4 regions of the Kitasatospora griseola genome follow, and region 1 is predicted to be linked to each of the others. Evidence: riboswitches for the same ligand, from Rfam matches in the RefSeq annotation. Region 1 holds a riboswitch; each other region holds the start of a gene.
The links. Region 1 has a riboswitch for cyclic di-AMP ahead of ACI1MP_RS25200 (peptidoglycan DD-metalloendopeptidase family protein). Riboswitches for the same ligand answer to the same signal wherever they lie in the genome.
Positions count from the first base shown of each region.

Region 2: it holds a riboswitch for cyclic di-AMP, as region 1 does, so the genes downstream of both, ACI1MP_RS35735 (transglycosylase family protein) here and ACI1MP_RS25200 (peptidoglycan DD-metalloendopeptidase family protein) in region 1, are expected to answer to the same signal.
Region 3: it holds a riboswitch for cyclic di-AMP, as region 1 does, so the genes downstream of both, ACI1MP_RS17960 (M23 family metallopeptidase) here and ACI1MP_RS25200 (peptidoglycan DD-metalloendopeptidase family protein) in region 1, are expected to answer to the same signal.
Region 4: it holds a riboswitch for cyclic di-AMP, as region 1 does, so the genes downstream of both, ACI1MP_RS27055 (NlpC/P60 family protein) here and ACI1MP_RS25200 (peptidoglycan DD-metalloendopeptidase family protein) in region 1, are expected to answer to the same signal.

Region 1 covers NZ_CP173360.1:5,540,861-5,545,959, forward strand. Annotated here, with positions in the region: gene ACI1MP_RS25190 (PP2C family protein-serine/threonine phosphatase) at 179-1,390, shown strand; gene ACI1MP_RS25195 (hypothetical protein) at 1,779-1,973, shown strand; cyclic di-AMP (ydaO/yuaA leader) riboswitch at 2,346-2,501, shown strand; gene ACI1MP_RS25200 (peptidoglycan DD-metalloendopeptidase family protein) at 2,504-3,505, shown strand; tRNA gene ACI1MP_RS25205 (tRNA-Gly) at 3,732-3,805, opposite strand; tRNA gene ACI1MP_RS25210 (tRNA-Pro) at 3,956-4,029, shown strand; gene tig (trigger factor) at 4,235-5,099, shown strand, end outside.
Region 2 covers NZ_CP173360.1:8,034,130-8,039,228, reverse strand. Annotated here, with positions in the region: gene ACI1MP_RS35745 (MFS transporter) at 1-792, opposite strand, end outside; gene ACI1MP_RS35740 (MFS transporter) at 890-2,143, opposite strand; cyclic di-AMP (ydaO/yuaA leader) riboswitch at 2,669-2,837, shown strand; gene ACI1MP_RS35735 (transglycosylase family protein) at 2,841-4,067, shown strand; gene ACI1MP_RS35730 (diiron oxygenase) at 4,196-5,099, opposite strand, start outside.
Region 3 covers NZ_CP173360.1:4,003,991-4,009,089, reverse strand. Annotated here, with positions in the region: gene ACI1MP_RS17985 (hypothetical protein) at 67-282, opposite strand; gene ACI1MP_RS17980 (hypothetical protein) at 452-637, opposite strand; gene ACI1MP_RS17975 (TetR-like C-terminal domain-containing protein) at 669-1,247, opposite strand; gene ACI1MP_RS17970 (alpha/beta fold hydrolase) at 1,247-2,068, opposite strand; gene ACI1MP_RS17965 (YiaA/YiaB family inner membrane protein) at 2,189-2,479, opposite strand; cyclic di-AMP (ydaO/yuaA leader) riboswitch at 2,696-2,859, shown strand; gene ACI1MP_RS17960 (M23 family metallopeptidase) at 2,870-3,637, shown strand; gene ACI1MP_RS17955 (DUF3995 domain-containing protein) at 3,647-4,138, opposite strand; gene ACI1MP_RS17950 (hypothetical protein) at 4,254-5,066, opposite strand.
Region 4 covers NZ_CP173360.1:5,956,030-5,961,128, forward strand. Annotated here, with positions in the region: gene ACI1MP_RS27045 (NYN domain-containing protein) at 1-88, shown strand, start outside; gene ACI1MP_RS27050 (NlpC/P60 family protein) at 282-1,316, shown strand; cyclic di-AMP (ydaO/yuaA leader) riboswitch at 1,679-1,834, shown strand; gene ACI1MP_RS27055 (NlpC/P60 family protein) at 1,845-2,912, shown strand; gene ACI1MP_RS27060 (NlpC/P60 family protein) at 3,124-4,176, shown strand; gene ACI1MP_RS27065 (hypothetical protein) at 4,302-5,099, shown strand, end outside.

The sequences.
Region 1 (5,099 bases):
CCTACCACCCGAACCGGAAGCGTGCGACCGATTTGTCGCGCCCATGCCGGTCTCCGGTCTCCGGTGCTCCCCGTCGCGGCGCCCGCGGCCGAAACCCACCGGAGCGTGCCGCTCTCGTTGCACTCGGTGCCACCCGGGCCGTCGACGCGGGCACCGCCGGTGGATAAGGTCGGTCCCCATGGCCGACAGCGCGCGCACCGGAGCGACGGGCCGGGGCGGCAGACCGCCCCGCGAGCCCGTGACGGCCCGGCTGCGCGCTGCGCTGTACCGGGCCCGACGCAGGCTGCGCCGCACCGGCGTCGACTACTTCCGCGGCGACGGCGCCGACTGGTGGGCGTTCGCCGCCCTCGCCCTCGCCGTGCCCGTGCTGGTGCTGCTGAACATCGCGATCCCCGACTGGGCCCCACCCACCGCCCTGGTGCTGCCGGTGCTGGCCGGCGCCCTGCTGCTGCGCCCCGGCACCCTGGTGCTGCTGTACGCCGTCGCGGCGGGCGGGCTGATCGCCGAGTCCCTGGTGCACACCGGGGAGCGCGTCGCCAGCGCGCAGCCCGAGGCCTACACCCACGGCGTGACCCCGGGTGCCGCCCTGGTGGTCGGCGCGGTCGGCGTCGCCGGGCTGCTGGTCGCCCAGTTCCGCCGCCGGATCGGCGTGCCCTGGCGGGGCGGCTCCACCATGCTGTTCGACCTGCGCGAGCGGATCCGGGTCCAGGGCCGCATCCCGCAACTGCCCGACGGCTGGCACACCGACACCGCGCTGCGCCCGGCCGGCGGCCAGTCCTTCTCCGGCGACTTCATGGCCGCCGCCCGCACCGGCCCCGGCGGGCGGGTGCTCGAAGTCGTCCTCGCCGACGTCTCCGGCAAGGGCATGGACGCCGGCAGCCGCTCGCTGCTGCTGTCCGGCGCCTTCGGCGGACTGCTCGGCTCGCTGCCCGCCCACGACTTCCTGCCCGCCGCCAACGGTTACCTGCTGCGCCAGGACTGGGCAGAGGGCTTCGCCACCGCCGTCCACCTGGTGGTGGACCTGGACACCGGCGAGTACGAACTGCTCTCCGCCGGACACCTGCCCGGCATGCACCGCCTCGCGGGGGCCGGTTACTGGGAGGTCAAGGAGGCCGAGGGCCCGCTGCTCGGCGTCTACGACGAAGCCAAGTTCGAGGGGGTGCGCGGCACCCTCGGCCCCGGCGACGTCCTGATGCTGTGCACCGACGGCATGGTGGAGATCCCCGGCCGCGACCTCGCCGAGGGCATGGACCGGCTGATGGGCGAGGCCGACCGGCTGGTCGCCGCCGCACCGGCGGCGATCCGGTCCGGGGCGGCGGTCCGGCTGATCGACACCGTCGCCAAGCACGTCAACGACGACCGCGCGGTGCTGCTGATCTGGCGCCGCTGAACCCGCGGCGAGTGCAGACCCGGTGAGCGCGGAGTGTCCACGGAGTGTCAAACCCGGGCGTTGATCTTCGGCCAATTCCGGTGCGGCGTCCGGGCCGACCGGTGACACCGGATCTGCCTGCCGGTTTACCGCGCCGGCCTGCGCGGACCGCCGCCCGCCGACGGGCCGTCAGAACCCGTCCGCTATCGTCGCGGTCGGCGAAAATCAGTCCTACCAGGCGGGTTCGGGCGCAGGAGCCCCGGGCAAGTTCTTTACGCACTCCGCACGAGCGACCACACTGAGTCCGGATGGAGTGGTGGGGACACGGGGGGCTGGGGCCGGTTTCCGCCTGGGAGCCATCGCCGGCTTTCACCCGAACCCCCGCCACGAATCGAGGAAGTGAGTCCCGGTGGCCTTCTCCGTCTCCGCGCTTGTCCTGTTCGGCATCATCGTCGCGATCTTCATTCGCAACAAGCAGCTGAAGTCCGGGCACGCCATCGTCGCCGCCCTGTTCGGCTTCATGCTGAGCCAGTCGACCATGGCCGGCCCGATCCAGCAGTTCCTCACCTCGGTCTCCAAGGCCATCGCCTCGATCGCGGGTTGACGCCGCGTCGGCTCTCCGGCGACACGCCACGACGGGCGGGAGGCACCCCCGCACCGTCCATTCGGCCTGCCCGCAGGTGACCAGGGTCACCCACGGCGTCACGCCGGGTCCGCGACCGAACGCGCACGGTGGCCGAGGTCGCCCACCGTGCGGGGTTCGTGTGCGCACCGTCATGATCCCGTACGCGCACCGCAGCGGCCCGGTCGACACCGCGTGACCTGGTGGACCGTCAGCCCCTTCCCGATCTTGGGAACGGGGCCGGTCGGCGTTTGCCAGCCTCGCGGGCCGTGGGATTTGCTTCGTCCGCAGCCCGGCCAGTGACCGGGCGGGCCACCGGACGGAACGCCTAGTCCTGCCGTCGTCCGGTGCCGACCAGATACCACGCCACGGCAGGAGCGGGGGAACCACAGGTAAGTCGCCGGGCCCGGGAACATCCGGGAACGGCTCGGGGTGAAGCCGCAGTTCTGCGGCCGGGCAACTCTCGCCCGAACCCGACAGCTCACCTCGCAGGCGTCGGAGAGGAATGCTTCATGTCCGTTCAGGGCAAGCACCGCAAGCCGCGCCTGGCCACCGTCGCCCGCATCGCCATCGCCGCCGGTGTGGCCGGCGCCGCGATCGGTCTCCCGGTCACCGCCGCCTCCGCGCACACCGCCACCGAGCAGGGCGCCAACCGCCCGGCGTCCCAGGTCTCGACGGACGCGACGCCGGTCGCCTCCGCGCACGACTACCGGGTCGTCTCCGGCGACACCCTGTCCAAGATCGCTGCCGCGCAGCACGTGGACGGCGGCTGGGAGAAGCTCTACCAGGACAACCACTCCGTGGTCGGCGGCAACCCCGACCTGATCTTCCCCGGCCAGCAGCTGACCATCAACGGCCAGGCCGCCGCCCCCGCGAAGGCCCCGGCCGCCAAGTCCACCTCCTCGGACACCGCCGCGAAGCCCGCCGCCGCGCCGAAGCCCGCCGCTGCGCCGAAGCCCGCCACCAAGCCGGCCGTCACCGTCACGAAGCCGGCCGTCGCCGACACCGCCAAGACCCAGCAGGCGGCCCCGGCCCCGAAGGCGTCGACCCCGGCTCCGGCCGTCACCACCGTGCCGGTCGCTCCGGTCGCCGCGACCACCAGCGCCAACGCCGCGTACGTGGCCCCCGCGCCGGGCAAGGTCACCACCGGTTACAAGGTGGCCGGCTCCAACTGGTCCAGCGGCTACCACACCGGCATCGACTTCCCGGTCGCCACCGGCACCAGCCTCAAGGCCGTCGCCGCGGGCACCGTGGTCTCGGCCGGCAACGGCGGCGCCTACGGCAACCAGGTCGTCATCAAGCTGGCCGACGGCAAGTACGCCCAGTACGCCCACCTGTCCTCGATCTCCGTCTCGGCCGGCCAGGCCGTGACGGCGGGCCAGCAGATCGGCCTCTCCGGCGCCACCGGCAACGTCACCGGCCCGCACCTGCACTTCGAGATCCGCACCACCCCGGACTACGGCTCCGACATCGACCCCGTCGCCTACCTGGCGGCCCACGGCGTCAACGTCTGATCCACGCCTCACCCCCCGAAGGCCCCGCGCAGCCACCCGGCCGCCCGGGGCCTTCGGGCTGCCCGGGGTGCGGCGCTCCGGGCGGGCGGCCGGGGTGCGGCAGCGGGGTGCGGCAGGGGGGTCGAGGGGTGCGGCCGGGCGCGTGGTCGAGGGGTGTCGCCGAGGGGGTGACCGGCCGAAACGCCGACGGCCCCGACTGCGTGGGCAGTCGGGGCCGTCGGCCTGCTGGAGCGGGTGACGAGAATCGAACTCGCGTGACCAGTTTGGAAGACTGGGGCTCTACCATTGAGCTACACCCGCAAAGGCGTACCCGCACCGCAGTCGCGGTGGCGAGGACTGGATCAGGGTACCTGGTCGCGCCGGTGGATTGCACACTTCTTCCGCGTTGTCGGCTCGCGGATATCGCCCCGGTCGAGGGGTGGCCGACGTGTACTCTTCTGCTCGGCACCACGGGGTGTGGCGCAGGTTGGTAGCGCGTCCGCTTTGGGAGCGGAAGGCCGTCGGTTCGAATCCGGTCACCCCGACCGTGCGGCAGGGTCTCGTCGGTGGGCGGGGCCCTGTTGTCGTTGTGGGCGCGGGTGTTGGGGGGAGTCGCCCCGACCTGCACCCGGTGCCGGGCACAGTCGCTTTCGTGGTACCGGTAGGATGGACCGCTGGCGGTAGTACGGACAGCATTTCAGCCCCAACCGCCTATCGCCCTGACCGCAAGCCCCCCTAGGAGACCCAACCGTGAAGAGCGCCGTCGAGACTCTGAACCCGACCCGGGTTCGACTCACCGTCGAGGTGCCCTTCGAGGAGCTCAAGCCCAGCCTCGACGCGGCGTACAAGAAGATCAACCAGCAGGTCACCGTCCCGGGCTTCCGCAAGGGCAAGATCCCGAACCGGGTCATCGACCAGCGCTTCGGCCGTGGCGCGGTGCTGGAGGAGGCCGTCAACGACGCGCTTCCGCGCTTCTACACGCAGGCCGTCGACGAGGGCCAGATCGACGTGCTGGGCCAGCCGGACATCACCGACATCGCCGGTGTCGAGAACCTGGCCGACGGCGGTGACCTGAAGTTCACCGCCGAGGTCGACGTCCGTCCCGAGGTCACCCTGCCGGACTTCACCGAGATCGCCGTCGTGGTGGACCCGGTCGAGGTCACCGACGAGGACATCGAGAAGTCGCTGCAGCAGCTGCGCGAGCGCTTCAGCTCCGTGAAGGACGTCGAGCGCGCCGCCGCCGAGGGCGACGTCGTGGTCGTCGACCTCGAGGCCAAGGTCGACGGTGAGGTGCCGGAGGACGGCACCGCCACCGGCGTGAGCTACGAGATCGGCTCCGGCCGCCTGCTGGACGGCATCGACGAGGCCGTGGTCGGCCTGTCCGCCGGTGAGGCCAAGACCTTCACCACCACCCTCAAGGGTGGCACCCAGGCCGGCAAGGACTCCGAGGTCACCGTCACCGTGACCACCGTCCAGGAGAAGGAACTCCCCGAGCTGGACGACGAGTTCGCGCAGCTCGCCTCGGAGTTCGACACCCTGGAGGAGCTGCGCGGGGACTCCCGCAAGCGCCTTGAGCGGATGAAGGAGTTCGACCAGGCCACCCAGGCCCAGGAGA
Region 2 (5,099 bases), 2.5 Mb from region 1:
GGCTATTCGGGCGGTGCTGAGCACCGCCGTCTGGTCACCGCCGGGGCACGCCTGGGTCGTGACCGCTGGCATGGCGGCGACCGGGGCCGGGTGGGCGGCGGCCTCTGCACGGGCGTACTCGCGGGTCTCCCGGACGGCGGCGACCGTCAGGCCCAGGCCGAGCGCGACGTAGGCCGCGCCGAGCAGGAAGGGCTGCGGGCGCAGGCCCCAGTGGGCGGCGATGGCGCCGGTGCCGGTCGCGGTCACGGCCACCGCGAGGTAGCCCGCCGCTTCATTGAGGCCCATCGCCAGGCCGCGCCGGGCCGGACCGACCAGGTCGATCTTCATGATCACGGTGGTGGACCAGGTGAGGCCCTGGTTGACGCCGAGCAGCACGTTCGCCGCGACGATCCACCCCCAGGTCGGACCCCAGGCCAGCATCGCCGGAATCGGCAGGGCGATCAGCCAGCCCGCGATCAACACCGGCCTGCGCCCGTACCGGTCGGAGAGCGTGCCGGCGAAGAAGTTGGTGACCGCCTTGGTCGCGCCGAACGCCAGGATGTACGTCAGCGCACCCGTGTAGGCGGACAGGTGGAAGACCTGATCCGCGAGCAGCGGCAGGACTGTCCGTTCCTGGCCGAGCATGCCACCGACCAGGGCGTTGACCGCCACCAGCAGGCCGAACTGTGCAATGTTGGCGCGCAGCCCGAGTCGGATCGGCCGGCCCCCGGGCTGGCCGGCCGGGGTGGTGCGCGCCGCGGCGTTCGGCGTGGTTGCCGGGGGCGGCAGTGGGGGCTGGGCCTGGACGGACATGGGGGACTCCCGGGTGGTACGTGGGACGTGGTGCGTGGAGCGGTGCTCCGCGGGCGTCGATCGAGCGGGGGCACATCGGCGATCATATTCCAATCTTTTATGGATTAGTGGATGCAGGGATGGTCGCCGGCCGTGCAGGCAGTCCCCGAACCGCCGGCAGGGCGAGCAGGACGAGGCCGGCCGGCAGTGCCAGAGCGGTCATGCCGAACAGCGCCCGGTGCACGCCGATCCCGTCGGAGAGCGGGCCTGCGAGCACCAGGCCGAGCGGCATCAGCGCCTCCGCGGTCAGCTGGTCGTAGGAGCTGACCCGGGACAGCATCTGCTCGGGTATGTGCACCTGGAGTGACGTCTCCCACAGCACGAAGAACAGGGAGACGCCGACTCCGGTGCACGCCTCCAGCAGAGCGATCACCACGACCGGAGCGCCGGATCCGATGATCAGCGCCTGACAGGAGGCAACCACCATCGCGACGGCCGCCACCGCCATCGGACGGGCCGGTTTGAGGCGGTAGGCACAGACGTCGCCGACGATCGCACCGAGGCCGAAGGCGGTGACCACCACGGCCCAGGCGCCGGCCCCGCCCCACTCGCGATCCGCCAGCACCGGACCGAGCACGAACACCGAGGGCAGCACCACCACGTGGTAGACCGCGATCACGAGCATGCTCGACCACACCCAGGACCGCTGGCGCACCTGCTGCCAGCCGACCCGGAGTTCGGCCAGGAACCCGAGGCGCTCGGCCCGCTCCGTGACGGCCCTCCCGCCCACCGTGCCGAGCCTCGCCAGCACTGCGGCGCTGGCGGCGAAGCTCGCTGCGTCCGCCAGCAGTGCGCCGCCGGGGCCGGCGACGGCAACCAGCGCACCGGCCAGCACCGGGCCGACCACCAGCCCCGCCGAGTGGACGAACCCGCGCAGCGCATTGGCCTCGCCCAGCCGTTCACTGGGCACCAGCAGCGGCAGCAGCCCCGTGGAGGCAGGCAGGAAGAAAGCGTCCGCCACGCCGAACACCACCATCAGCGCCGCCAGCACCCCGACCCGGGCCGTCCCGGTGAGCAGCAGCACCGCGACAGCCGTCTGGACCGCGCACCGCACCAGATCGGAGACCAGCATGATCCGCTGTCTCGGTATCCGGTCCGCCCACACGCCGCCGGCCAGTGTGAACACCAGCATCGGCAGCAAGCCCGCCGCCGCCACCAGGCCGACATCGGCAGCTGACCCGCCGATCGACAGCACTGCGAACGGCAGCGCCACGAACGACACCCTGTCCCCCAGTACGGACAGCGACTGAGCGACGAACAGACGGGCGAACTGGCGCTCCACCCGGAGCACTTCGGGAATCAGCGCAGCCACGGGCACCTCCACAGCGGGTCGGGGAACAGCGATCACCGTGATGGTAGGGAGCCCCCGAACGGGCTGTCGCGCGATTTATCCGCAAGGTCGGCAATGCTCTGGTTCACCTCAACTGCCCATGCTTCTCAGGCGAGTTGACGTTCAGTCAAATTCATGGGACCGGAGCCCGGACGCCCGCCTTCCCCTCCACCCGATTCCCAATCCCACCGATCGGTCAGACTTTCGCATCCGATCGCCCCACCCCCGACTGCCCGATCACCCACCCCCCGACCACCCACCCCCCGACCACCCGATCAGACCGCTCCCCCTCCTCCGAACTCCCGCCAACCGGTCGCCCACGCACGGCCGCCACGCCTCCCCGCCCGCGCCCGGGCGCTCCGCGTCCGAACCCGGCCAGACCTGCGTGACTCGCCCGTGATGCCGGCGCGATGAGCTTGTGATTGCTCCGTTCGAGTGAATAGGCTCGGTCCGGCCCGCACCGCCGGGCCCCGCACGCGGCAACGCCGAACCCTGCCCGCCGCGTTGCCGGGTCGATCACCACAACCCTGGGCGGGGACGGGGGAACCAGGTACGTCGCCGTCCCCCACGGCTAGGGGTGAAGTCGCCCGAACCGGCTCCGACCGGCAGACGGCGGCCGGGCCTCCCTCCGGGTCCGAACCCGACAGCTCACCTCGCAGGCGTGCGGAGAGGATCGAGCATGCTCTTCACGGGTTCCGGGCGTCACCGTAAGCAGAGCCAGGCGGAGAAAGCCGCCGAGCGGGCCATCGCCGCGGCCGGCGTCGTCGGTGTCGGCATCGCACTGCCACTGCTCACCGCGACGGGTGCACAGGCCGCGCCCAGCGCGGTCTGGGACCGGGTCGCCGACTGCGAGAGCGGCGGCAACTGGAGTCTCGACTCGGGCGACGGCATGTACGGCGGTCTCCAGATCACCGCCCAGCGCTGGGTCGACTACGGCGGCACCCAGTACGCCGAGCTGCCCAACGGCGCCACCCGCAGCCAGCAGATCGTGGTCGCCGAACGCATCCTGGCCACCGAGGGCCCGCAGCCGTGGGCCTCGTGCGCCGACTCGTCGGACCTGCGCGTGGCCAGCGCTCCCGGCGTGGTGGACACCAACGACTCGGCGGACGAGTCGGGTGCGCTGCGCGGTGCCCGCGGCGCGGCAGCTGCCAACACCGCCTCGGACGGCACCGTCGCCGCCCCGAACGCCGCCCCGGTCTTCTCCGGCCTGCCCGGCTACGACCCGGTGTCCCACGTGTACTGGTACCAGAAGAACGGCGGCTGGTTCTGGACCAGCCACCAGAGCCTGTACGAGCGCTACATGCAGCTGACGCACCCGCAGCCGCCGACCGCTGCACCGTCCCCGACCACCACCCCGGACGCGCAGGCCCCGACCGCTCCGGCCACCCCGGTCGTCCCGGCACCGCCGACCGACCCGAGCACCGCCCCGAGCCCGAACCCCACCCCGAACCCCACCACGCCCTCCGACGGCCAGAATGGCAACGGAAACGGGCACGGGAACGGGACGGAGAACGGCAACAGCAACAACGGCGCAGGCAACGGCCAGGGGCAGGGTCAGGACCAGGGCCAGGGCGAGACCGGAGGCGGAAACGGAACCGGCGGCAACCAGTCGCCCGCACCGACCACCTCGCCGACCGCTCCGAACACCGACCCGAGCCAGGCGGCCGGCGCGCTGCAGCCGAGCACGTCCACGTCGCCCACCAGCAGCCCGCCGGCCACCGACACCCCGGCGGCCGGCACCCCGGCCGCCCAGCCGTACACCGTCGGCCCGGGTGACACGCTGGCGAAGATCGCCCGCACCCACGAGCTGGACGGCGGCTGGACCGAGCTCTACAACGCCAACAAGCAGGTGCTGGGCGAGAACCCGGACCTGATCCAGCCGGGCCAGGTGCTGAACCTGGGCTGAGGACTGCCAGGCCGGGCCACCGTCGCTTCGGGGCGGCGGCCCGGCGCGGTGCAGGCCGCCGCGGTGCTCCCTCGACGGAGTTCCCGGCGAGGCCGTCGCCCCGTCCCCGGCGCTCTCCCACTCCCCGCTCAGGCGATCACTCCGGCGGCGCGCAGCAGCCAGCGGTTGGCGGCGCCGACCAGTCCGGCGCGGTCCAGAACCCCGATCACCTTCCGGGCCATCTCGATCTTGGTGCTGCGCCAGTGGGGGTTGGCCCGGGCGACGGCCTTGCCGACCTTCGGGTCGAGGCCGACGGCGGCGTAGACCCGGGGGTGGATCAGCGCGGTGGTGGCGAAGTAGATGACCACTCCGAGGAACAGCTGCTCCCACCGGCGCTGCAGGAACCCGAGCCGCTTGCGCACGAGTTCCTCGCGGGCGTAGCTGATGTGTCGGGCCTCCTCGATGACGTGGATCCGGGAGACCTGCCGGGTGAGCGGCTGGAGCGTGTCGTCGTTCATCATTTCGCGTTGGAACGCGTCCAGGATCTCTTCGACGTACATGGTGCCGCCGAAGGTCTGGCTGTGGGTGGAGATCGCCTTGAACAGCCGGCCGAGGTTGTGGGCGACGAATCCGGCGCCGTACGCGGGGGCGCCCATCTTTTCGATCATGCGGGCGAACATGATCGAGTGCCGGCATTCGTCGGCGATCTCGGTGAGCGCGTACTGGACGTGGTTGCTGGTGGGGTCCCGGTCGAAGGCGTGCCGCAGCAGCATCTGCATGAGGATCTCCTCGAACCAGATGCCGACGCTGGCGATCGAGGCGACCTCGTGCTTGGAGAGTTCGATGCGCTCGCCCTCGGTCATCCGCTCCCACAGGTCGGTGCCGTAGAGGGAGAGGTGGCGGGGCGGGCAGTAGTAGGCGCCGGGGACGGGGTCGGCGTCCCAGTCGACGTCCTTGAGCGGGTTGAACGAGAGCTTCGCGGAGGAGGCGAGCAGGCGTTCGGCGGTGCGTTCCCGGTCGGGGGCGGTGCGCTCGCGGTCGGGGGCGCCGGGG
Region 3 (5,099 bases), 1.5 Mb from region 1:
TGGCCGGAAGGCAACATGCCATTGACCGACCGAAGTTCACCCTCCGTCACATTCGACGGGCGATGACTACTGGCCGTCGACCTCGCCGTACGACGGCTGCTCCTTCGCCGCCACCGGCCGCAGCGAGCGCAGCCCCCGGGCCACCGCGGAGCAGCGGGCCAGCACCGCCCCCCACCGCTCCGGCCGGGGCTCGACGGCCCGCGCAACGGGCGCCGACCCGTCCGGGGCGGTCCGCGGAGCGGGGATCAGTCCCGTGCGGGTGTGCTGAGTCGCCTGCGACATTGCGCTGTCCTCCGTGCTTGTCGGTCACACCGTGGAAGTTCTCTACGCGGTATGACTTCCCGACCGAAGGACAGTGTTACGCACCGGTGGTGACAGAACGGTGGTGGACCGGTTGCGAAAAGGTGTGGAGGGGCGCGCACGGGGGGCGTGTGCGCAGGTGGGGCTGCTGTCAGGCGGGCGTGCCGTCCTCCTGGACGTTCTCGGCGAGCGGCCGGTCCGGGGCGGAGAGGGTGTCGGTGTGCGGGGTGGTGCCGCCCGCGTGCTCGTGGGTGGCGTGCGCCGCGCTGGGCGCGGTGAGCGAGGCGACCACGCCGACGGCGAGCGAGGCAAAGGCGAGCAGGCTGCGCTTCTTCATACCGGGTAGAACGCGCCCGACCCCCCTCAGGTCACGCCGTCCGCCCGCCCGGCCAGTCGGCGAGGCCGTCGACCACGACCCCGATCAGCCGCTCCAGCGTCACGTCCCGGCCCTCGGCGAGCTGGAACGCCCCCGCCGTGGTCAACGAGGCGTACCCGTGGGCCACGGCACGCAGCGTGCGCGCGGCGTGCACCGCCTCGGACCCCTCCAGGCCGTACCCGCGCAGGACGGCGAACAGCACGTTCACCAGCCGCTCGCCGGCCGCGGTGAGCTCCGGATCGGGGTCGGGGGCCTGCGGCAGTGCGGCGTAGCGCCGCGGGAACCCGGTGGCGTACCCGGCGTACGCGGTGAGCAGGGCGGCGACCGCCTCGTCGCGGGAGTGGCCGAGGACGGCGGCGGCCAGGTGGTCGGTGAGGTCGTCGAGGGTGCGGACGGCGACCAGGCGGCGCAGTTCGGGCAGGCCCCCGGCGACGTGCTTGTACAGCGAGGGGGTGGCGACCCCGGCCCTGGCGGCGACGGCGGCCAGGGTGAGCGTCTCGGCGCCCTGGGCGTCGATCAGGTCGAGGGCGTGGTCCACCACCGCGGTGGGGGAGAGTCCGGCGCGGGCCATCAGCGGGCGACCTCGTTCAGGAAGGGGAGCAGGGCGTCGGCGACCGCCTGCGGGTGGCTGGCCATCGGGTAGTGGCCGGCGTTCTCGATCATCACCCTACGGCCGCGCAGCGCGGCGGCCTGCCGGTCGGCGATCAGCCCGGGGTCCGGGAAGTCGGGGTCCTTGCTGCCCATCAGCACCAGCGCGGGGACCTCGACGGCCTCGCACCAGCCGACCGGCGCGGAGTCGCCCTTGAGGTAGCCGCGCAGCGCGGCCTTGCGGGCGGGCTCGCGCAGCATCTCGGCGAGGCCGGCCCGGTAGGCGTCGAAGTCGGCGGGTCGCTCGGTCGGGTAGTAGAACTTCTGCAGCGCGCTCCACAGGCCCGGGAAGGCGGACACCAGCGGGGCGGCCAGCCCGAACATCGCCTTCTGGAAGCCGTTCAGCGGGAGGTTCTCGATGAAGGCGTCGATCAGCACCACCCCGGCGGTGCGCCCGGGGGCGAGTCCGGCCGTGCGGACCACCGTGGCGCCGGTGTACGAGCTGCCGGCCAGGACGGCGCCGCGCAGGTCGAGGTGGTCGAGCAGGGCGACCAGGTCCTCGGCGATCGCGGCGGGGGAGTGGTCGGTGAAGCCGGTGGAGGACTCGCCGAGGCCGCGCAGGTCCATGGTGATCACCCGGTGTCCGGCGGCGGTCAGCAGCGGGACGAGGTGCCGGTAGGCGGCGCGCTTGTCGAGCATGCCGGGCAGCAGGACCACCGGGACGCCGTCGCCGGGGGTGTCGTCGTAGGCGATCCGGCCGCCGGTGACGTCGAGGTACCGGGTGGTGCCGAGGGTGCTGCTCATGGTGGGCCTCCTGGGCGGGCGGGTGCGGTGCGCCGGGCGCTGGAGGCCCGACCGACTGCCGATAGCCATAAAGCTAAGGCTAATAGCCTTAGCCGTCAAGCGGGGCGGCCGGCCGGGTCGTCAGATGTTCTCCATCTTGAACGGGTCGTGCTCGGCGAGCAGCTTCTCCAGCCGGGCCTGGTCCACCCGGCTGGTGATCGCGCCCTCCTCCTGGCGGTCCCGGACCACCTTGGCCAGCGTGAACGCGGAAGTGATCACGTACAGCACGCCGACGGCGAGGAAGGCGCGCATCCAGGCGCTCACCGGCAGGTAGGCGATCCCGATGGTGAGGGCGATGGCGGCCAGCGCGAAGGAGGCGGCGGCCTGCAGGAAGTAGGCGGCGGTGGTCCGGTGCGGCACGGTTGCGGTCATGGCATCAGGGTCGCGCCGGCCCGGGAGCGGGGCGTGAGTACGGATACTCAACCGTGCGGTCACCATCCGTCAGGTACGGCCTGGTGAATCGTCATAAATCGCCCATAGGGCGTCAGGAAATCTTCACCGTCTCCCGGGAGGAGCTTGGAATCATGGGGTCCATAGGATTAACGTTTGATAACGCAGCGCGGTCGGCAACGCCGTAACCATGCGGCACCGTGCGCCACGCCTAATCCACTTGGGCACACCCTTCGGGGCGTCCCAGGAGCCGGGGAACCACGTTCCACCGGGGTGAATCGGGACGGCCCTGGGCCCGACCGTAGGAGACCTTCCACCTCCGAACCCGTCAGCTAACCCGGTCGGCGGCAGGGAAGGAAGGAGCACGCCCCCGTGGCGTCGACCTACACCGAGAGCACCGGCACCCAGCTGCTCGACCACCCGGTCGAGCCGGAAGCCGCCCGGCACCGGCTGCCCCGTCAGTCCCGCGCCGGCGCGCCCCTGCTGGGCGTCACCGCGATGACCGCCGCGCTCAGCGCCACCGGACTCGCCGCCGCCCCCGCGCAGGCCGCCGCCCCGGTGCCCGTCACCGCCGCCGACGAGGTCTCCGACGGACTGCTCGCCGCCGACCCCGGCCTCGCCCTCGCCGCCCGCATCCAGCAGCAGGCCGACGGCCAGCGCACCTCCGCCGACGAATCCGCCCGGCTCGCCGCCGCCCAGGACGCCGAGGCCAAGCGCGCCGCCCAGCAGGCCGAGGCCGAACGGGACGCGCACACCCTGCCGGTGGCCGGCTACCAGCTGACCGCGCACTTCGCCCAGGCCGGCTCGCACTGGGCGCACCTGCACACCGGCCTGGACTTCGCCGCCCGCACCGGCACCCCCGTCGCCGCCGTCGCCGGAGGCACCGTCACCTCGGCGGGCTGGTCCGGCCCCTACGGCTACCGGGTCATCCAGACCCTCCCCGACGGCACCGAACTCTGGTACTGCCACCTCTCCCGGATCGTCACCGCCTCCGGCCCGGTCGCCCCCGGCGCCGTGCTCGGCGCGGTCGGCGCCACCGGCAACGTCACCGGCCCGCACCTGCACCTGGAGGTCCGCCCCGGCGGCGGCGCCCCGGTCGACCCGCTGCCCTGGCTCCAGCAGCTCGGCCTGCAGCCGTAACTCCCGCGCTCACCGACGGCCGTCGTCTCCCGGCAGGAGTCGGCGGCCGAACACCGCGCACCCGAACAGCACCCCGCCGGCCAGGAAGAACGGCTCGTACAGCAGTGTCGCGAAGCGGGCCGTCGCGGCCGGCTCCGCCACCGAGCGGTGACCGGCCGCCAGCGCCGCCCGGTCCGGCACGGACGGCGCGGCGTGCACGATCAGCACCACCGCCGTGCCCCGCGCGGCCCACAGCAGCTGCGGGCCGGCAGCCGCCCGCCCCACGGCCGCACCAGCGCCAGGGCAGCGGCCGCCGCGCACAGCGGTGTCGCGACGACGTCGATCACCAGCAGCGGCGTGTTGTCCAGCACCGACAGGCCGCCCGGCCCGGCCGCCCAGCAGCCAGTACAGGTGCACCAGGGCGAAGCCCGCCGACCAGAACGCGGCGGCCAGGGCGGCGACCCGCCGGAACGACGGGCACAGGCCGGCCGCGGCGGCGCCGGCGGGAGTCACGATGTCCATGGCTCCACCCTGGCCCGGCGGCCCCGCCCCGCGGATCGTCCGGACGGCCACGGCCGATGGATCATCAGGACGATCCCCGGGTCCTCCGAACGGCGGACCCGACGGGCCGGAGCCCTCAGTACACCTCGGGGGCCAGCTCCGGGAACTCCTCCAGCAGCAGCCGGGCCAGCCCCGGTACCGTCCACTCGCCGCACAGGTCGATCGCGGCCTGTGCCACCGCCTCCTCGAACTCCTCGAACTCCCCGGCGAGTTCGTCCGGCATCGGCAGACCCCGGGCGGTCAGCTCCGCCAGGTTGCGGTAGCTGCGCCGCATCAGGCCCTGCTCCAGCAGCCGGCGCGCGCCGTCCGTGGACACCCCGACCAGCAGCGCCCGCTCCGGGCCCCAGCCGCCGTCCGGCTCCACGCCCGGCACCCGCTCGTACGCGGCGAAGCGCTCCTCGACGTCCAGCGCCCGGAACTCCTCCAGCCAGCCCCGCACCCGGTCGAGGTCCTCCACCGGCACGCCGTCCGCGCGCAGCAGCAGGGTGTACAGCCGGGGCCAGGTCAGCAGGTCGGACCGGAGCAGCAGCGAGCCCACCAGCACCTCGCCCTGCCAGTCGGTCTCCTCGCGCAGCTTCTCCAGCCGCTTGGCGTTCAGCCGCCGCGCCGCCCGCTGCCACTCGATCAGCAGCTGCACCGCCGCCGGGTACGCCCGGGCGTCGCCGTCCGGCTGGACGTACAGGTGCAGCTGCTCGTACAGCAGGTGCTCCAGCACCGGCGAGGTCAGCTCCGGGAAACCGTCGTGCATCCGGGCGCCGCCCAGCTCCAGCAGCGTCAGGACGGTTCGCACCGCGGGCTCGGGTACCGCCTCCAAACCCTCCTCGGCGGCCCACTCCAGCAGGTCGGCGGCTCGGGTACGGGGGAGCAGGTGCAGGTCTTCGTCGTCCACCCAGGTACGGTAGCCGGTCCGCGCGGGGCCGCC
Region 4 (5,099 bases), 420 kb from region 1:
CGACAAGGAGGTCGCGGACGGGGTGCGCAAGGCCGGCGCCCGCCCGGTGGCCTCGGTGCTGCTGCTGAACCGGCTGTCGCGCAGCTGATCGAGTTGACGGGCGGTCAGCGGCGTTGAAGCGTCCGGAGTGTGTCGGTGTGGTGAAAGGGGGCGGAGAAGCCCATTCGGGAGCCCCCCGGGAGTGGACGCGGAGGTAGGGACTTCACTAGGGTCTGGCGTCAAACCTATATTCCGGACTATCGCCTGATCGGGTGAGTCCAGCAGGAAGAAGGAGCACCGCCGTGGCCTCCCACCGCCGTCCCAAGCAGCCGAGTCGCGCCCGGGTGACCGTGCTGACCGCTGCCGCCGCGACCGCGGTCGCCCTGTCGGCCCAGGTGAGTGCGCACGCCGCGCCGGCCCAGCCGAACAAGGACGAGGTCAAGGCGCAGGTCGACAAGCTGCTGGAGGAGCAGGAGCAGGCCGCCGAGAAGTACAACGGCGCCAAGGAGAAGGCCGACCAGCTGCGCAAGCAGGCCGACCAGCTGCAGGACCAGGTGGCCCGCGGCCAGGAGCAGCTGACCGAGCTGGCCTCCGGGCTGGCGGCGGTGGCCGGCGACCAGTACCGGCACGCGGGCATCGACCCGTCGATGCAGCTGATGCTCTCCTCCGACCCGGACAAGTACCTGGACCAGGCGTCCTCCTTCGACCAGGCGGCCAGCACCCAGGCCGCCACGCTGAAGTCGCTGGAGGACCAGCAGCGCCGGCTGGACCAGCAGAAGCAGGAGGCGGCGACCGTCCTGGCCGAGCTGGACAGCTCCACCCAGGCGCTCAACGACGCCAAGAACGACGTGCAGAGCAAGCTCCAGGAGGCGCAGAAGCTGCTCAGCCAGCTCTCCGCCACCGACCGGGCCGCGATCCTGCGCGGCGGCGGCGCAGCCTCGCGCGGCGCCGACCGGGTCGACCTGGGCAGCCTGCCGAAGGCCGCCGGCTACGCCGGCGTCGCGGTGCAGCGGGCGCTCGACAAGCGCGGCTCGGCCTACGTGTGGGGCGCGACCGGCCCGAGCACCTTCGACTGCTCCGGCCTGATGGTGTGGGCGTACGCGCAGGCCGGCGTCTCGCTGCCGCGCACCTCGCAGTCGCAGGCCGGCGTGGGCACCAACGTGGGCAAGGACTGGCACAACGCGCAGCCCGGTGACCTGGTGGTCTACTACAACGACGCGCACCACGTGGGCATGTACGTCGGCAACGGCATGGTGGTGCACGCGCCGCGCACCGGCGACGTGGTGAAGCTGATGGCCGCGGACACCCTGCCGATCCTCACCATCCGCCGGGTCTGACGGTCCGACAATCCGGACATACGCCCCAGAGGGCGACAACTGACGCGCCGTGACACGCCCGGACGGGTCGAGATTCCACTGTGATCTCGAACACGTCCGGGCGTTGTGTTTTTCGATGGAACGAAGGGAAATGCTGCGCACTGTGCAACGAATCCCTTACGTTCGGTCATTTCCGTAATCGAAATTGACTCAGATTCAGATTTTTTTCGGACAAGGATTTGAACCGATCACGGATCGGTTACTAGGGTCTTGGTTCGACCGCCGCAGAGTCGATCGCCCAAGGGGGGCGACGGTGGGGGTCGCCGCCGAGTCCGTGACACAGCGGGCGGATCGTCAGAACGAGGTCCGCCGACGGGGATACCCCTGCGGGGGTGCTGTCGAACGGAGCCGGGGAACCACGTTCCCCCGGGGTGAATCGGCGCCGGGCCGGCCGCGACAGCGGTCGGTGAAGCGCTGTAGGGCATCTCTTCCGGCCCGAACCCGTCAGCTCACCCGGTAGGCGGTGTGAGGAAGAAGGAGTCCGCCTTCGTGGCGTCCCATCGCCGTCCCAAGCCCGTCGGCCGTGCCCGGGTCTCGATTCTCACTGCCGCTGCCGCCACCGCCGTCGCGCTCTCCGCGCAGACCGGCGCGCACGCCGACCCGGCGCCCACCAAGGACCAGGTCAAGCAGCAGGTCGACCAGCTCAACGAGCAGGCCGAGGTGAAGACCGAGGCGCTCAACGCCTCCGTCGAGAAGCAGCAGAACCTGCAGAAGCAGGTCACCCAGTTGCAGGACCAGCTGGCCCGCCAGCAGGACCAGGTGACCACCGTTCAGGACAGCCTGGCCAACATCGCCGCCGAGCAGTACCGCAACGGCGGCATCTCGCAGACCATGCAGCTGATGCTCTCCAGCAGCCCGGACGCCTTCCTCGGGCAGGCCGGCACGCTCAACACGGTCGGCGCCACCCAGGCGGACCTGCTGAAGAGCTTCAAGGCCGAGCAGGCCAAGCTGGACGGGCAGCGCAAGGAGGCCGAGCAGAAGCTCGCCGAGCTGGACACCACCACGAAGGCCCTCCAGGCCGACAAGGAGGACGTCCAGGCCAAGCTGGCCAAGGCGCAGGACCTGCTCAACACGCTCACCCAGAAGGAGCGCGACGAGCTCGCCGCGGCCGAGGCCAAGGCCGCCGACGCCTCCCGCAGCCAGGCCGAGCGGGCCTCCCGCGACACCGCCCGGACCGACCTCGCCGCCCCGGTGCAGGCTCCGGCCGGCTACGCGGGCGCCGCGATGAGCGCCGCGCTGTCCAAGCTGGGCAGCTGGTACTCCTACGGCGCGGCCGGCCCGAGCACCTTCGACTGCTCCGGTCTGATGCAGTGGGCCTACGCCCAAGCGGGTGTGTCGATCCCGCGCACCTCGCAGGCCCAGGCGGGTGCCGGCACCAACATCGGCACCAACATCGCCAACGCCCGACCGGGTGACCTGATCATCTACTACGGCGACCAGCACCACGTCGGCATGTACGTCGGCAACGGGCAGATCGTGCACGCCCCGCACACTGGCGCGCAGGTCCGCTACGAGTCCGCCACCGTGATGCCGATCACCAAGATCGTCCGGATCTGACGGCTCCTTCGAGCGCCCGGCCCGGCACCCCGCACAGGGGGTGCCGGGCCGCACTCGTTCCGGTGTCCGATTCGCGGTCGAATATTCGAGGTTGTCAGGGTTTGGACTGGATCCTTCCGACTCGCTAACCTCTGGCCCGGCCCCCCGTGCGGACGGCCGCCCGACCGGCGGGCGGCGGCGGAGGCCGGCCGCAGGAACGGAGTCGTCGCACGTGTCCGTGCACCGTCGCCCCCCACTGCCCGGTGTCCAGCGCCTCGCCCGCGCCCTGGCGCTCACCGCCGCCGCGACCGGCGTCCTCCACCTCGGCGTCGCCCCGGCCGGCGCCGCGCCGACCGACCCGCCCGACCGCACCGACGTCAAGGCGCAGGTCGACCAGCTGTACGAGGAGGCCGAGCAGGCGAACGAGAAGTACAACGCGGCCCAGGAGCAGCAGCGAAGGCTGCAACGCGAGGCCGGCGCCCTGCAGAGCCAGGTCGCGGCCGGGCAGGACGACCTCAACCGGCTGCGCGGCGACCTCGGGGCGGTGGTCGCCGCCCAGTACCGCACCCAGGGCCTCGACCCCACCCTGCGGCTGATGCTCGACAAGGACCCGGCGTCCTACCTGGCCGGCGCCCGCGCCCTCGGCCAGGCCACCGAGCGGCAGAACGAGACCCTGCGCGAGCTGCACGAACGGCAGCGCCGACTGGACCAGCGACGCCAGGAGGCCACCGCCAAGCTCGACGAACTGGAACAGGCCCGGCAGCGCCTGGCCGCCGCCAAGGACGAGGTCCACAGCCGGCTCGCCCGGGCCCAGCGGCTGCTGGGCGGCCTCAGCGCCGCCGAGCGGGTCCGGCTGGCCGACGACGACGCCCGGGACGCCCAGGACCGCGCCACCCGCGGCACCGACCGGCTCGACCTCGGCGACCTGCCCCCCGCGTCCGACCGCGCCGCGGCCGCGCTGAACGCCGCCGTCTCGAAGATCGGCTCCCCGTACGTGTACGGATCCACCGGCCCGACCACGTTCGACTGCTCCGGTCTGATGTACTGGGCGTGGCGGCAGGCCGGAGTGACCCTGCCGCGGACCTCGCAGGGACAGGCCTCGGCCGGTCGGCGGGTGAGCCTCGCCGAAGCCCGGCCCGGAGACCTGGTGATCTTCTTCAAGGACAGGCACCACGTCGGCATGTACGCCGGCGGCGGGGTCGTCGTGCACGCGCCCCACCCCGGCGCCCGGGTCCGCTACGAGAGCGTCGGCGCGATGCCGGTCAACTCGGTGGTGCGGGTCTGAACCAGCACGAGCCCCTGGTCACCGACCTGCCGCCGGAAGCCCCGCGACAGGCCGGGGCCTCGCTGTCCCGGCGGGCCGCGCTGCTGGTCGCCGCCGGGTGCGCCGCCCAGCTGTCGCTGCCCCGGGTGCTTCCGGCCGGGCCCGCCGCGCCGGCCGCCGCCCCGCCCGGGCCGGGCGCGCCGTCCGGGGCCCGGGAGGCCGTCACGCAGGTGCTGGCGCGGCGGGCGAGCGCGATCCTGCGGCGCGACCCCGGCGGCCTGCCGACGGCGGTGGGCGCCGAGGAGGCCGACCGGGACGTGCTCACCCGCACCGCGGCGATCCGCTTCACCGAGTACACGCTGCGGCTGACCACGTTCGCCGAACCCGCGTCCGGCGCCGACCGGCTGACCGTCGGCGCCGAACTCGGTTACCGGATCGCCGGCGTGGACGACTACCCGGCGCTGCTGGAACGGCAGGTCGAACTCCGGCGGGAGCCGGCCGGCTGGCGGGTGCTCAGGGAGGTGCCGACCGGCGCGGTGGCGCCCTGGGACCTGGGCGCCGTCCGGACCGCGACCGGGCAGCACAGCCTGGTGCTGGGCCTCGGCGAGGACGCCGAACTGGCCGACCTGGCCGCCCTCGCCGACCGCGCGATGCCCACCGTCGAGGCCGTCTGGGGCGCCTGGAAGCCCGGCCGGCTGCTGCTCGAACTGCCGCTCACCGTCCAGCAGTTCGCCCGTCGGATGGACGTCTCGGCGGACGCCTACCAGGGGATAGCGGCGGTCACCCTGGCGGTCGGCGGCGCGCCGACGCACACCCCCGCCGACCGGATCGTGGTCAACCCCGAGGCGTACCGGCAGCTCAGCGAGCTCGGCCGGCGGGTGGTGGTGACCCACGAGGCCACCCACGTCGCGACCCGGGCCGACACCAGGTCGTGGACCCCGCTG